Regions from separate parts of the Marichromatium sp. PS1 genome, predicted to be linked through region 3. Evidence: predicted binding sites of a transcription regulator. Region 3 holds the regulator's gene; each other region holds the start of a gene.
The links. The regulator sigma-54, encoded in region 3, starts transcription at its own class of promoters, with help from an activator protein. The targets are predictions, from matches to a motif close to TGGCANGNTNCNTGCTT.
Positions count from the first base shown of each region.

Region 1 (5,381 bases), on a different contig from region 3:
ATAACGCGAGATGCGCCCGAAGCTCGGCAGGAAGTTGTTCTTCGGGTCCTCGGCATTGACGCGGAACTGGATGGCGAAGCCGCGGCGCTGGATCTCGTGTTGGGCGAAGCGCAGCGGCAGCCCGGCGGCGATGCGGATCTGCTCCTCGACCAGGTCGACGCCGGTGATGGTCTCGGTGATGGTGTGCTCGACCTGGATGCGGGTGTTCATCTCCATGAAGTAGAAGCGCCCGTCGCTATCCTGGAGGAACTCGACCGTGCCGGCATTGGTATAGCCCACGGCGCGCGCGGCCAACACCGCCAGACCACCGACGTACTGGCGTTCGGCCTCGTCGAGCTGCGGCGAGGGGGCGATCTCGATCAGCTTCTGATTGCGCCGCTGGATGGAGCAATCGCGCTCGAACAGATGCACGCAGTGACCATGATGGTCGGCGAGCACCTGGACCTCGATGTGGCGCGGATTGACCACGCACTTCTCCATGAAGACCTCGGCACGGCCAAAGGCCTTGGTCGCCTCGGAGATCACCCGCTGGTAGTTGTGGCGCAGCGCCTCGGCGTCATCGCAACGCCGGATGCCGCGACCGCCGCCACCCGAGGTGGCCTTGAGCATCACCGGATAGCCGACACGCTCGGCGCAGGCCAGCGCCTCGTCGAGGTTGGCGAGGTTGCCATCACTGCCGGGCGTGACCGGCACCCCGGCGCGGATCATCGCCTGACGGGCCTCGGTCTTGTCGCCCATCCGTGCGATCACCTCGGCGCTCGGACCGATGAAGGTCAGCCCACGCCGGGCACAGGCAGCGGCCAGCTCCGGGTTCTCGGAGAGGAAGCCATAGCCGGGATGAATAGCATCGCAGCCGGTGGCCACGGCCAGGTTGACGATGGTGTGGACATTGAGATAACCGGCCAGCGGATCGCTGCCCAGGCTATAGGCCTCGTCGGCCTTCTTGACATGAAGCGAATGGCGATCCGCTTCGGAATAGATTGCCACCGAGCGGATGCCCATCTCGGCGCAGGCGCGAATGACACGCACCGCAATCTCTCCGCGGTTCGCGATCAGTATCTTTCGAAGCATTGGTTAGCCTCAGGAATGGCCGGTTCAGTGGACCGAGTCAGAACGGTGAGGATCGTTCGGCTGCACTTGCTGCTTTGCAGCAATATACCCAAAGGCGGTCTGGGTGCAAAGGATGCACACCGGGACACGGCACCGACGTCACCGAAAGGACGGCGTAGAAGCGATCAATTTCGCTGCACGGCGGCGCAGTTTAGCGCAACTTCATCGAATGCTGTCAAATGTGTTCAATCGCGTGCAACGTCTGACCGCACTGTCCGGAGGACGCGGAGGCACCGAAGATGCCCGCCCAACAATCGATTGATCCCGAGTTGGCGCAACCGTGATCGAGCCCGGGGTTTCACTCGTCTGTTTTACGCATAGCGCCAAGGCTTTCAAGATCCGCGCCCGCACCCCGCGGGCTGCCACGGCGCTGCTTCACTCCCATGTGACACCGGGCTCATGACAGGCGGGAAAAAGACAGGCTTGTCTGTTTTTCAGGGGTGTCCGAACAGCGATGGCAGGCGAGCGCGCCAGGCCGCCGCCACGGGGGAGACGTCACACCAGGGGTGTCGACTCTCCCTCACCGAGGTCCGTGACAACAGGAGCATGCGATGAAGACCAAGACGCTGATTCAGCTCAGCCATGTCCGAGGAGGCCCGGGCGGGTGTCAGCACGCGACGGCCCCGGCCCGACGGCGTCGGGACCGGCGAGCGCCGACACGCGGAACGACTGTTGATGGCGCCCGATCCAAAACCGGTCGATCTGCGCCATCTGATTGAAACGGCGCACACCTGCAGCGATCGCGCCGAGATCGTCGAACCCGGATCGGGGAGGACAAGCCCCGACCCGGGTCTTCGCCACGCCCTAGCGGCCGCGACGACCCAACCGACGCGACAGCCCCGCGGCAAGGAGCCCGCCGCCAATCAGCCCCAGCGGAGCCGGCAACGGCACCGACTGGACCGGCTGGGCCGCGGCCGGCGGGAACAGCGCCTCGGTGCTGACCGCGAAGGCGAACTGGAAGGTGGTCGCCTGCTCCTCGGCGGTGCGAAAGCCCTGACACCCGGCGCCCAGCCCGAGCGCGGCGCACTCCTCCTCGTGCAGGGTGGCGATCGGTGCGACCCCGCCGCTGGCATCCTGCAGCAGCAGGCTCACCAGATACTCGTTGCCATCGTAGAGGAAGGGGATATCCAGGGTCTGCACGGCGAGCAACCCGAACAGATCAGGACAGGGGTTGGTGCTGTCGCCGGCACACGTCCCCTGGTTCGCCGTTTCCTTGAAGAAGAACTCGAAGTCCAGGGTCCGGGTATCGACGCTGGCGCCACTGGCGGGCAGCTCTGGCGTCAAGGTCAGACTGGTCGCGACACGCCCCCACTCCAGGGTCGAGTAGCGCGACGAGAGCCGATTGTTCCAGTGGGTCAGGCTGGTGCCGACGCCGATCTCGGCGGCGTCATCAGCGCTGCCGTCGACGACCGTCGCGACCGAGCCGACGGCCGGGCCGCCGCCGGTCAGGTCATTGGTCACGCCATTGCCGATGGTCAAGGCGCTGCGGTTGTGATCGGCGTCGGTGCTGGGGCTACGGAAATCAGGCGTCACCGTTGTGCCCCAACACCCAAGCCAAGTATCCATACCGGAACAATAAGATCCGCTCCCCCAGGACAACTCGCTGCCGGTGACCTGAATCTCACCACTCGACCCTGAGAACCGATTATCTACGAAACGTGCATCGGCGCTGTATCCCCACTGGGTCACCACCGGTCCGGCGACCGCGTTGCCCAAGGTCCCTAGCACCAGGGCAGCCAGCGCCATCTTTTTCATCACCATTCGCTTCATCATGTTGACTCAACTCCGTTGTCTTCCTTGTGCCGGGGCGGATCCATCCTCGCGGAGCATCGTGCGCCGCACCGGGGCCATCCCGTCTCGCAACGATGGCGCGCACCCGACTCGACACTTAGAGCACGTCCCATGCCATATAAAGACAACCAACTGAAGGCTAAAAGGTTTCTTCAAAACCAGCACACCACGAGCAAAAGCGAGCACGAAAACCGTAAAAAAAACCGACGACTGCCCTGCCCGTACTCATGCAGAACGGCCCCCGCCGCCCCGTCTGCACATCCGCTCATGCTGTGCGAGAATTCCACGCTTGTCGAAATGACGAGGACCCGTTCGTGAACCAGGCCACATCCGCCACCCTGCACTCCCCGCTCGAACCACCGCTGCCCGAAGGGGCGGGTGAACGCAGGTGCTGGGGCGGGCTGCACGGGGCCGGCGCGGCGCTCGCCATCGCCACCGCCGCCAGACGTCACCCCGGACTGGTGCTGGCCCTGGCCGAGGACGTGCAGGCGGCGCGACGGCTGCACGCCGAGCTGGGCTTCTTCCTCACCGGCAGCGATCTCCCGGTGCTCGGCTTCCCCGACTGGGAGACCCTGCCCTACGACGTCTTCTCGCCCCTGCCCGAGCTGATCTCGGAGCGGCTGCTGACCCTGCACCGTCTGCCGGGGCTGACCCGTGGCGTACTGGTGGTGCCGGTGGCGACCCTGCTCCAGCGCCTGCCGCCGCGCGACTATGTCGACGCCCACTCGCTGGTGCTCGCCTGCGGCGACCGACTCGATCTCGACGCCACCCGACTGCGACTCGAACACGCCGGCTACAGCTGTATCTCGCAGGTGATGGGACACGGCGAATACGCGGTACGCGGCTCGCTGCTCGATGTCTTCCCGATGGGCGGACAGCAACCGCTGCGCATCGACCTGTTCGACGACGAGGTCGAGAGCATTCGTCTGTTCGATCCCGAGACCCAGCGCTCGCACGACCGCATCGAGCAGGTGCGGATGCTGCCGGCGCGCGAGTTCCCCTTCGACGAGCAGGCGATCGCCGGTTTCCGCAGCCGCTATCGCGCCAGCATCGAGGGCGATCCGCAACGCAGCCTGATCTATCGCGAGGTCTCGGAGGGGCGCACACCGGGCGGCATCGAGTCCTATCTGCCGCTGTTCTTCGACGACACCGCCACCCTCTTCGACTATCTGCCCGCCACCACCCTGGCGATCGAACCGGCGAGCGGTCGCGAGGCCGGCGCGGGCTTCCTCGCCACCGTCGCCGAGCGCCATGAGCAGCGTCGCCACGACGCCGAGCGCCCGCTGCTCGACCCCGCGCGGCTCTATCTCGGCGCCGACGAACTGGCCGCCGCGCTCAACCGCATGCCCGGGGTGAACTACCGCACCGCACCGTTCGACACTCGCCCCAAGGGCTATGCTGGGGTCGACAACTTCGCCACCCTCGACCTGCCAGCGCTGGAGCTGCAGGCCCGCGCCGCCGAGCCGGCGCAGGCGCTGCAGCGCTTCCTCGACACCCCGGGGCAGCGGGTGCTGCTGGTGGCCGAGAGCACCGGACGCCGCGAGCTGCTCGCCGAACAGCTGCGCGACTTCGGCATCCATGCCACCCAGGTCAGCGACTGGGGCAGCTTCGTCGCCGGCGATCTGTCGCTCGCGCTCACCGTCGCGCCGCTCGAACAGGGGTTGCGGCTCGCCGACCAGGGACTGGCGCTGATCACCGAGACCCAGATCTATGGCGAGCGGGTGCGCCAGGAGCGTCGCCGTCGCGCCCGCGAGCGCGACGGCGACGCGGTGGTGCGCAACCTCACCGAACTGACCGAGGGCGCCCCGGTGGTCCACGAGGAGCACGGCGTCGGGCGCTATCTGGGGCTGCAGACGCTCGAGGTCGGCGGCAGCAGCACCGAGTTCCTCACCCTCGGCTATGCCAAGGGCGACAAGCTCTATGTCCCGGTCAGCTCGCTGCACCTGATCTCGCGCTATACCGGCGCCACCCCCGAGCAGGCACCGCTGCACCGACTCGGCGGCGAGCAATGGGAGCGGATCAAGCGCAAGGCGGCGCAGAAGGCCTGCGACGTCGCCGCCGAACTGCTCGACGTCTACGCCCGACGCGCCGCCCGTCAGGGCGTGGCCAGTCCCGCGCCCGATACCGACTATGGCGCCTTCGCCGCCGCCTTCCCCTTCGAGGAGACCCCGGACCAGCTGCGCGCGATCGACAGCGTGCTCGCCGACATGGCCGACACCAAGCCGATGGACCGGGTGGTGTGTGGCGACGTCGGTTTCGGCAAGACCGAGGTGGCGATGCGCGCGGCCTTCGTCGCCGCCAACGGCGGGCGACAGGTGGTGGTGCTGGTGCCCACCACCCTGCTCGCCCAGCAGCACTTCGAGAACTTCTCCGACCGCTTCGCCGACTGGCCGATCAAGGTCGAGAGCCTGTCGCGCTTTCGCACCGCGCGCGAGCAGAAGCAGGTATTCGCCGGGCTGGCCGATGGCACCATCGACATC
Region 1 is NZ_BAAFHB010000005.1:391,877-397,257, forward strand. Features, by position in the region: gene ACAM26_RS14085 (acetyl-CoA carboxylase biotin carboxylase subunit) at 1-1,071, opposite strand, end outside; gene ACAM26_RS14090 (THxN family PEP-CTERM protein) at 1,915-2,883, opposite strand; gene mfd (transcription-repair coupling factor) at 3,216-5,381, shown strand, end outside.
Region 1: ACAM26_RS14090 (THxN family PEP-CTERM protein) is a predicted target of sigma-54. The motif match lies at 3,002-3,018, and genes of this name have one in related genera.

Region 2 (5,381 bases), 320 kb from region 3:
TTCTATCGCGGCTGAGCGCGGCCTCGGCACAGCGCCGAGGCACGCACCAGCGCCTGAGCCTGTTCACGGCAGGCCGTGGCGCTGGTGTGTTCGAGTCCGTCGAGCCAGCGTCGCGGGATGGCCTCGGGACCGTGCAGCGCGCCGACGATCATGCCGAGGATGGCGCCGGTGGTGTCGGCATCGCCGCCACGGTTGACCACGTCGATCAGCGCCGCCTCGAGGCCGTCGGTGGCGAACAACGCCTGCAGCACCGCGCGCATCGTCTCGACGATATAGCCGCTCGGGTTCTCGACCCGGCCGCGATCGAAGGCGAAGCACGGCTCCTCGGCGATCAGTGCCTCGGCCAGCTCGCGCAGGTGCTCGCGGGTAGCGCCGAGGATGGCGCTCTGCACCATGCGCACCACGGTCAGGGTGGCGGCGTCCGAGAGCGGGTTGTGATGGGTGACATGGGCCTGGGTGCGGCATGCCGCGGCGACGGCCTCGGCCTCGGCGCCGAGGGTGAAGAGCGCGATCGGCAGGGTGCGCATGCAGGCGCCGTTGCCGGCGTCGTAGGTGTTCTCCGGGACCTCGGTGGCGCCGGTACGGCGATAGCGCGAGATGCCCCGGCGCACGGTATGGCCGATGTCGACCGGCTTGGTGCGCATCCATGCGCTGAAGGCCTCGGCGATGGGCGCGGCCTCGACGCGGCCATGGTCGAGCAGTGCCTGGCCGAGTGCCAGCGACATCGCGGTGTCGTCGGTGACCTGACCGCGACGCAGCCTGAGCCAGCCGCCGCCGACCAGGTCGCGGTGGACGCCGTGACGGGTGCGGATCTCGGTCGGGGTCATGAACTCCACGGTGGCGCCGAGGGCGTCGCCGATGGCCAGTCCCAGATAGGCACCGCTGGCGCGGGCGTGGATGGTATTGGCGGTGGTCTCGCCGGCGGCGAGCTCAGTCCTCAGGTCCAAAACAAACATGGTAGTCGGCGCACTCCTCGCATGATGGTGCCCGGCACAGATAGACGCCCTCGCGTTCGCACAGTTGCTTGTAGAGAAAGCGTTTCCACTTCATGTCGCCGGTGTTGGCCATGGCCAGGCGCGGGAAGTTGCGACGCATCAGCGCGGTCAGCGCGCGGCGGTTCCACAGTCCGAGGTCCTGCCACAGATGATCGGTCGCCAGGCAGCCGGCGGCAACCACCTCGGCCATCCACAGCTCCGAGTGGGTGTGCCCGGCGCGCTGGCCGCCGAGCAATGCGACCAGCTCCGCGCGCTCGTCCTCACGCGCGGGGTTGGGTGCCACCCCTTCGAGGTTGGAGAGCACCTCGGGCGAGACCCCGGGGAAGTGATAGCCCATCAGCGCATTGAACGCCTCGGGCGCGAGCCCGAGCCAGGGGGGCAGGGCGCCGAGACCGCTGGCGCGGCTGGCGATCATGCAGGCGAAGGCGTGGTCGTTGCCCGCGCCGATCGCCCGGGTCATCAACCGGACGAAGATCCGCTGGATCTCGCGGGTGCGTTCGGGGCAGGGCGTGGCCATGGTCTCGCCTCCATCGGTCTCCTGGTGATGGTGCCGGGTCCGCGGGCGTCCCTGTTGCCGGACCCGGTGATCGGGTCAGCGGGCCTGGATGCGCGCGCGTGTCTGCTCGAGCAGGCGCGGCGGGATGCCGGTGAGCGAACCCGGTGGGTTGAGCGCTGCGCCGCTGGCGTCGACGATCGCGCCCTCGATCGGGCAGATGCTCGCGCACTGCGGGTCGGCGTACTCGCCCGCGCACTCGCTGCAGGCGGCTGGGTCGATGCGAAAGTGTGGGCTGGCGGGCTCGATCGCCGCGCTCGGACAGAGCGGCTCGCAGGCCCAGCAGTTGACGCATCCGCTGGTGATCTTCAGGGCCATCTCGGGGACCTCCGTGGCTAGGCGCTGAGGGTGGCGCGCTGGGGTTCGTCGATGCTCAGGGCGCCCCGCTCGGCGAGTTCGCGGTGGGCCGCGCGCAGCGCCTGCTCGATCGGCAGCATCGCCAGCTCGCCGTTGGGACGGATGCCTGCCGTCTCGAGCCGCTCCCAGGGGGCGAGCCCGATGCGCGAGCACAGCACCATGGCGCAGTCGGCGAGCGCGGCCAGTGCCGGGGCCAGGGCGTCGTCGTCCTCGTCGCAGTGCTCGGCGCCGTTGCAGTAGCGCGCGAGTGGGCGTTCGTCGAGCAGCCGTTCGCCCTGCTCGTCGACCTCGTAGACGAGGAAGCGATCGGCATGACCGAAGTGCTGATCGACCAGTCGACCGTCGCTGCTGGCTACCGCGATGCGTGCCGCGTGGGTGGCGGGGCGGGGGCGGGAGGCGCTCAGCGTGGACAGCGGCACCAGCGCCGGGGCGACGCCCCGGCGCCGCTGCTCGATCGCCTCGCGTACGGCGGTGCGTCGTGCCAGCGCGGCGGCGTCGTCGATCTCCAGGGTGGCGATGCGCTCGAGCGTGAACTCGGCGCTGCGGTCCTCACCGAGCATGCCGACGGCGTCGGCGCGACACTGCTTGCAGTGACGCATGATCGCCATGTCGCCGGCGCACTCGGTCTGCAGCGCGCGCAGTTCGCTGGCGCGCGGCGCGCGCTGGCCCATCAGGCCGTAGAAGGTGCCGTGCTCGGGCTCGGCGATCAGCGGCATCAGGTTGTGGAGGAAGGCCCCCTTGGCCTTGACCGCGCGGCTGACCTCGGTGAGGTGCTGGTCGTTGACCCCGGGGATCAGTACCGAGTTGACCTTGACCAGCATGCCGCGCTCGACCAGCCGCTCGAGCCCGAGCTGCTGCTGCTCGATGAGGATCTCGGCGCCCTTGCGACCGCGCACGCGGCGGTTGTTCCAGAACACCCAGGGGTAGATCTCGGCGCCGATGTCGGGGTCGAGACAGTTGATGGTGATGGTGACGTGCTCGATGTTGTAGCGACACAGGGTGTCGACCGCCTCGGGCAGCGCCAGGCCGTTGGTCGAGACGCACAGCCTGAGGTCCGGGGTGCGCTCGGCGATCAGTCGGAAGGTCGCGAAGGTGCGCTCGGGGTTGGCCAGCGGATCGCCCGGACCGGCGATGCCGACCACCGAGAGCTGGGGGATGTGGGCGGCCACCGCCGCCACCTTGTCCGCCGCCTGCTGCGGTTCGAGCAGCTCGGAGACCACGCCGGGACGTGACTCGTTGGCACAGTCGTACTTGCGGTTGCAGTAGTGGCACTGGATGTTGCAGGCCGGCGCCACCGCCACGTGCATCCGCGCGTAGTGCTGATGGGCGTCCTCCGAGAAACAGGGATGGTTGCGCACCCGCTCGCGGGTCGCGGCGGGGAGCCGGTCGAGCGCGCTCCCGCCACCGCAGCCCCCCGCAGCGCAACCCGAGGTGGGGGTCTTTCGATCGTGACCCGCTTGCTTCGACTCCATCGTCTGGCCTCCACGACTGACGGGGCGTCGGGCCCCGCGGATTCAATGGTTCTGTCGTGCATGAGCAAGCAGCGTGCCTGACTGGGAGGGTCCCGCTAACCGTCTGTTTTTTGGTCTGTCGAATGGTTGGACCGGTGACCCTTGTGGGGATCGCAACAGGCCGTGTCGGCGGGCTTTGTGACAATCGGTACAGTGCGCGGTGGTGTTTCCCGGCGCCGCCAGGCGGTCAGTCACGCAGGTCGGGGGTGTTGCCGAGGCCGCGATAGATCTCCGGGCGGGCGCCGCTCGCGGGCGTCATGTTCACGCCCTCGAACAGATCGGCGTTGCCGTCGGCCCGCGCCCGGTAGGTCTCGAGGCTGCCGACGCGGCTGGCGTGCCCCGCCATTCGCTCGAGATGGGCTTGGTCGGACATCCGGTCCGCGCGCTGGTGGAAGCACAGGGTGGCGACGATGATGACGGGGCCGACAGGTTTTTTTTCGTCGCCCCTGCTGGGCCCTGGCCCGTACGGTGTATACTTATGGATTCCCAACCCTGGCACGCCTGGTGATCACCCGTTCCATCGTCGAGCCGCTGACCGACAGCTTTGCCGGTTGCGCGCGTCCGGGTGCCTGTCGACCAACTCCTTGGTCGCGACCACGGGTCAAGAAGACCATCCCGCGCGTCCATATTCGACGAGATCGGACCCGTTCGGGCGCATCCCTCGCCGTGATGCCCCTGGCGCGGGCCGTGTGGAGTCCGCCCCATAATCCCCGGGCCCAGTGAACACCCAAAGAGGCGCGCGACGCCTCGTCAACGAGTGATAAGGCATTGTCAAGCAACCAAATCGAGAAACTCCGCAATATCGCCATCATCGCCCACGTCGACCACGGCAAGACCACCCTGGTCGATCAGCTGCTGCAGCAGTCGGGCACGCTCGGCGAGCGCTTCGGGCCGGTGGAGCGGGTGATGGACTCCAACGCGCTGGAGAAGGAGCGCGGCATCACCATCCTCTCCAAGAACACCGCGATCCGCTGGAACGACTATCGCATCAACATCGTCGACACCCCCGGGCACGCCGACTTCGGCGGCGAGGTCGAGCGTGTGCTGTCGATGGTCGACTCGGTGCTGCTGCTCGTCGATGCCCGCGAGGGACCGATGCCGCAGACCCGCTTCGTCACCAGCAAGGCCTTCGCCCACGGTCTGCGTCCGATCGTGGTGGTCAACAAGATCGATCGTCCGGGCGCGCGTCCGGACTGGGTCATCGACCAGGTCTTCGATCTCTTCGACCGTCTCGGCGCAACCGATGAGCAGCTCGATTTCCCCATCGTCTATGCCTCGGCGCTCAATGGCTATGCCGGACTCGAGGACGATGTGCGCGACGGCGACATGAGCCCGCTGTTCCAGGCCATCGTCGAGCACTGCCCGGCCCCCGAGGTCAAGCCCGAGGCGCCCTTCCAGATGCAGGTCTCGACCCTCGACTACAACGCCTTCGTCGGCGCCATTGCGGTCGGGCGCATTCGCCAGGGCAGCGTGCGCCCCAATCAGCAGGTGACCGTGGTCAAGCGCGACGGCACCCGGCAGAAGGTCAAGATCGGTCTGGTCTACGGCTATCTCGGGCTCGACCGTCACGAGGTCGACTCGGCCAGCGCCGGCGACATCGTCGCGCTCACCGGGATCGAGGCGCCGAACGTCTCCGATACCCTCTGCGACCCCGATCATGTCGAGCCGATGACGCCGCTGACCGTCGACGAGCCGACCGTGACCATGACCTTCCAGGTCAACACCTCGCCCTTCGCCGGGCGCGAGGGCAAGTACCTGACCTCGCGCCAGCTCAAGGACCGGCTCCAGCGCGAGCTGATCCACAATGTCGCGCTGCGTGTCGAGGAAGGCAACGATCCGGAGAAGTTCCGCGTCTCCGGGCGTGGCGAGCTGCACCTCTCGATCCTGCTCGAGAACATGCGTCGCGAGGGCTACGAGCTGGCCGTCTCGCGCCCCGAGGTCATCTTCCGCGAGATCGACGGCGAG
Region 2 is NZ_BAAFHB010000002.1:485,940-491,320, forward strand. Features, by position in the region: gene ACAM26_RS03445 (SLC13 family permease) at 1-15, shown strand, start outside; gene draG (ADP-ribosyl-[dinitrogen reductase] hydrolase) at 3-956, opposite strand; gene ACAM26_RS03455 (nitrogen fixation protein NifQ) at 931-1,512, opposite strand; gene ACAM26_RS03460 (ferredoxin) at 1,588-1,866, opposite strand; gene nifB (nitrogenase cofactor biosynthesis protein NifB) at 1,884-3,377, opposite strand; gene ACAM26_RS03470 (hypothetical protein) at 3,604-3,789, opposite strand; gene typA (translational GTPase TypA) at 4,185-5,381, shown strand, end outside.
Region 2: nifB (nitrogenase cofactor biosynthesis protein NifB) is a predicted target of sigma-54. The motif match lies at 3,440-3,456, and genes of this name have one in related genera.

Region 3 (5,381 bases):
GATCGAGGACGCCGCCGTGGCCTATCTCGGCGACGACGTCATCGACCTGCCGGTGATGCGCCAGGTCGGGCTCGCCGCGGCGGTGGCCGATGCCCACCCGATGGTACGCGCCGAGGCGCACTGGCACACCACGGCGCACGGCGGGCGCGGCGCCGCGCGCGAGTTCTGCGAACTGATCATGGACGCTCAGGGGACGCTCGCGCGACTGGCCGGACAGCGTCCATGAGCACCCGCGCGCACTGGCCGCTGCGCTACTACCTGCTCGCCGCCTTCTTCGCCTTCAGCGGGCTCGCGGGCTGGTGGCAGGTCCAGCGCATCGACCAGCCGCAGGGACCGGCCACCGTACGCCCCCGCGTCCCCGACTACGTGGTCCACGCGTTCACCGCGCTCGAGACCGACACCAGCGGCGCACCGAGCCGACGCCTGAGCGCGACCGAGTTGCGTCAGTTCGTCGCCGAGGATCTCTCCGAGCTCGACCGCCCACACATGCAGCTGTTCCAGTCCGACGGACCGCCGTGGCGCGCGCGCGCCGAGCACGGGCTGGTGCTCGACGGCGGCGCGGAGGTGCGGCTGACCGGCGACGTCCATCTCGAGCGCGACGCCACCGCCGAGGCCCCGCCCGCGCACATCGAGACCGAGCAGCTCAACGTCTGGCACCAGCGCGCCTATGCCCGTACCGACCTGCCGGTGCGGGTGGCCAGCGGCGAGGACTGGCTGAGCGCCACCGGCATGCAGCTGTGGTACGACGAGCCGGCGCGCGCCACCTTCCACGGTCGCACCCGGATGCTGCTCGCCCCGACCCAGGAGACCCAACCATGAGCCCTCCACTGCGCCTGCTGGCACTGTTGCTGTTGTTCGGCTGGAACCCGGCCAACGCGCTCGACGACGACCCCCAGCAACCGATGTACATCGAGGCCGACGACGTCGAGGTACGCGAGGCCGAGGGCACCAGCATCTATGTCGGCAACGTCGAGGTCACCCAGGGCAGCATGCGCCTGCACGCCGACCACATGACCGTCTATCACCGCGAGGACCGCCGCCCGCGCCAGATCATCGCCATCGGCACCCCGGCGCGCTTCCGTCAACTGCTCGAGGACGACCAGGGCGAGGTCCGCGCCTTCGCCAGGCGCATGGAGTTCGACACCGACCGCGACGAGCTGGTGCTGATCGACGAGGCGGTACTGATCCAGGGCGAGGACCGCGTCGCCAGCGAGCGCATCGTCTACGACCGTGCCCGCGAACACTTCCGTGCCGGCGGCAGCGGTCGGGTGCGGATCACCATCACCCCCGAGGAGGAGTCATGACAGGGATCGACGGATGAGCGTACTGCGCGCCGAACAGCTCAAGAAACGTTATCGCAGCCGCGAGGTCCTGCGGGGAGTGAGCGTCGAGGTCGAGGCCGGCGAGGTGGTCGGGCTGCTCGGCCCCAACGGCGCGGGCAAGACCACCTGCTTCTATCTCATCGTCGGGCTGATCCCTGCCGACCAGGGGCGCATCACCCTCGACGAGCACGATGTCACCCTGATGCCGATGCATGCGCGCGCGCGCGCCGGACTGAGCTATCTGGCGCAGGAGCCCTCGGTGTTTCGCAAGCTCAGCGCGCGCGACAACATCCTCGCGATCCTCGAGACCCGCGGCGACCTCGACCGCGAGCAGCGCGAGCAGCGTTGCGAGCAGCTGCTCGAGGAGCTCGGCATCGCCCATATCGGCGAGTCGCTGGCACTCAGCCTCTCCGGCGGCGAGCGCCGTCGTCTCGAGATCGCCCGCGCGCTGGCCGTCGACCCCAAGGTGATGCTGCTCGACGAGCCCTTCGCCGGCGTCGACCCGATCGCCGTGGGCGACATCAAGGCGATCGTCTCGCACCTGCGCGAGCGCGGCATCGGCGTGTTGATCACCGATCACAACGTGCGCGAGACGCTCGACATCTGCGATCGCGGCTACATCATCAGTAATGGCGAGGTGATCGCCGCCGGCCGCCCCGACGAGCTGCTCGCCAACCAGCAGGTACGCGACGTCTATCTCGGCGCCGACTTCGCCATGTAGCATGTAGGCGGCAGCATCCGCGCCCCGCTGCTACATATTGGGAGTAAGATGAAGACCATCGCGCCCCGGCAGGGGGCGCGCTTGACGTGACTCAGGCACCTTTGTTGCCACCCGACCTATAATCGTCATAGGACGGTCATCGACCCGGCATAGAGACAGACGCAAGACGCATCGGCGATCCATGAAGCAAACCATCCAGCTTCGCCTCGGCCAACACCTGACGATGACGCCCCAGCTGCAGCAGGCGATTCGCCTCCTGCAGCTGTCGACGCTCGAGCTGCAGAAGGAGATCCAGGAGGCGCTGGACTCCAACCTGATGCTCGAGGAGGCCGAGGAGGCCGACCGCTTCGCCGCCAACGGAGAGGACAGCGGCAATGGCGCACACGAGTCCCCGCCCAGCGATGAGCAGGGCAGCGCCGAGCGTGAGCTCCAGGGCGAGACCAACGAGATCCCCGATGAGCTCCCGGTCGACACCCAGTGGGCCGATGTCTACGACGGCTATCTACCGCCGAGCACCCAGGGCAGCGCCGAGAACGCCGATTTCGACCCCTTCCTCCACCAGAGCCGCCCTCAGACCCTGCACGATCACCTCCTCTGGCAGCTCAACCTGATCCGGCTGAGCGAGCGCGACGAGATGATCGCCGAGGCGGTGATCGATGCCATCGACGCGCGCGGCTATCTTCGGGCCGATCTCGACGAGCTGCTGAGCACCATCGGCGACGATCAGATCAGCCTCGAGGAGATCGCCACCATGGTGCACCGGGTGCAGTCGTTCGATCCCCCGGGGGTCGGCGCCCGCGATCTCGCCGAGTGCCTGCAGATCCAGCTGCGGCAGCTCCCCGCCGAGACCCCGCAGCGCGACCTCGCGCTGGCGATCTGTCGCGACGGCTTCGAGCACCTGCCGCGCAAGGACATCGCCGCGCTGATGCGCCGCTTCAAGCAGACCGAGCCCGAGATTCGTGGTGCACTCACGCTGATCTGCCAGCTCAACCCGCACCCCGGCGACTTGATCGCGCAGGAGCCCCCGGAGTACGTTGTACCCGACATCTTCGTGCGCAGAGAGAATGGTCGCTGGTCGGTGGAACTCAACCCGGAATCCACACCTAAACTGAGGGTGAACGCAGACTACGCCCGGCTGATCCGGCGCGCCGACACCAGCAGCGACAGCGTCACCATGCGCAACCACCTGCAGGAGGCGCGCTGGTTCATCAAGAGCCTGGCGAGCCGCAACGACACCGTGCTGCGGGTGGGCGCCAAGATCGTGGAGATGCAGCAGGCGTTCTTCGAGCACGGCGAGGAGGCGATGCGGCCGATGGTGCTGCGCGACGTCGCCGAGGCGCTCGAGCTGCACGAGTCGACCGTCTCCCGGGTCACCACGCAGAAATACATGCATACGCCGAGGGGCACCCTGGAGTTCAAGTACTTCTTCTCGTCCCACGTCAGCACCACTTCTGGTGGGGAGTGTTCATCAACGGCGATCCGCGCGCTCATTCGTAAGCTGATCGCCGCCGAACCCGCCAGAAAACCCTTGAGCGACAGCAAGATCGCGGCCGAACTGGCCGATCGCGGCATCCAGGTCGCGCGTCGAACCGTCGCCAAGTACCGCGAGGCCATGGGTATTCCAGCCTCGAACGAGCGCAAACGCCTGGCATGAGCAGGCTGTTTGGAACCCCTGTAAGGAGTCCAATGATGCAAATCAATCTGACGGGTCATCACGTCGACATCACCGAGGCACTGCGCGACTACGTCGACAGCAAATTCGCACGCCTGGCGCGTCACTTCGACCACGTCACCAATGCCCACGTCATTCTCAGCGTTGAGAAGCTCGACCAGAAGGCCGAGGCGACGCTGCACATCAATGGTGGGAAGCTCTTCGCCGACTCCGTGCATGAAGATATGTATGCCGCGATCGACGGCCTGACCGACAAGCTCGATCGCCAGATCCTGCGCCACAAGGAGAAGAAGAACGACTATCGCAGCGCACCCGGCCCGAAGGCGGCCGACTCTGAAGCCGAGGCCGACGCCGAGGCCGATACCGAATAGCCCGGCAACGGCCTGATGGCCCATGCGTCGGCGGGGCGTCGGGACACCCGACACCCGCCGGACCGACGCACCGACACCTCGAACGGATCCGTGATCGCGCCGTTCGGGGTGTTTTGCATTGAGACCCTGAGATCCGAGCCGATATCGACACCTGCGGGCTCCGACGACTCGAAGGACACCCAGAATCCATGACCACGACCACGCGCCCCGATCACCCGCCGGTATGGACACCGGACACCGTCACCGCCCAGCGCCCCTGTCCCTGCGACCACCAGGAGCCTTGACCGATGTTCAGTCCAGACCTGATCAGCGAGGCCCGAGTCAGCTGCGGTGCCGAGATCGCCAGCAAGAAGCGGCTGCTCGAGACGCTCGCCGAGCTGCTGGCCAACGACCACCCCCGTCTCAACACCGAACTCGTCTTCGAGCGTCTGCTCGAGCGCGAGCGACTCGGCAGCACCGGACTCGGTCACGGTGTGGCGCTGCCGCACGCCCGCATCAAGGAGATCAACGAGGTGCTCGGGGCCTTCGTCAGCACCAGCACCGGGGTCGACTATGACGCGATCGACGGCGAGCCGGTCGATCTCGCCTTCGCCCTGCTGGTCCCGGAGAGCGCCACCGAGGAGCATCTGCGCTTGCTCGCCCGGCTCGCCGGCATGTTCAGCGACCCGGCCACCCGCGCCGCGCTGCGCGAGGCCGGCTCGGCGGCGACCGTCCTGCAACTGATCGAGACGAGCGAGGCGCGCTAGCGCCACGCCGACCTGGGCCATGCTCGACAGCCTCCAGTCACTCCTCGAACAGACCGGCCCGCGGCTGCAGCTGCGCTGGCTCAACGGCGAGCCCGAACAAGGCTCCCCACTGCGCCGGCCCGAGCGCGCACGCTCGCGCGAGTCGCTGATCGGCTCGCTCAACTGCATCCATCCCAACTGTCTGCAGGTGATCGGGCGCGCCGAGCAGCGCTATCTCCAGGCACTGGGACGCACCGCCTTCGAGGAAACCCTCGAGCAACTCTTCGCCGAGCAGCCGGCGGCGATCCTGTTCGCCGACGGCCTCGAGCCCCACCCCGCCTTCTTCGCCTTCGCCGCCGAGCACGACACCCCGCTGCTCGGCTCGCCGCTCGGCGACGAGGAGCTGATCAACCACCTGCGCTATTTTCTCACCCACGCCCTGGCCGAGCGCCAGACCCTGCACGGCGTCTTCATCGAGGTGCTGGGGATGGGGGTATTGCTGGTCGGCGATCCGGCGGTGGGCAAGAGCGAGCTGGCGCTCGACCTGATCACCCGCGGTCATCGGCTCAT
Region 3 is NZ_BAAFHB010000002.1:803,250-808,630, reverse strand. Features, by position in the region: gene kdsC (3-deoxy-manno-octulosonate-8-phosphatase KdsC) at 1-226, shown strand, start outside; gene lptC (LPS export ABC transporter periplasmic protein LptC) at 223-819, shown strand; gene lptA (lipopolysaccharide transport periplasmic protein LptA) at 816-1,304, shown strand; gene lptB (LPS export ABC transporter ATP-binding protein) at 1,318-2,043, shown strand; gene ACAM26_RS04915 (RNA polymerase factor sigma-54) at 2,225-3,697, shown strand; gene raiA (ribosome-associated translation inhibitor RaiA) at 3,733-4,086, shown strand; gene ACAM26_RS04905 (PTS sugar transporter subunit IIA) at 4,374-4,832, shown strand; gene hprK (HPr(Ser) kinase/phosphatase) at 4,852-5,381, shown strand, end outside.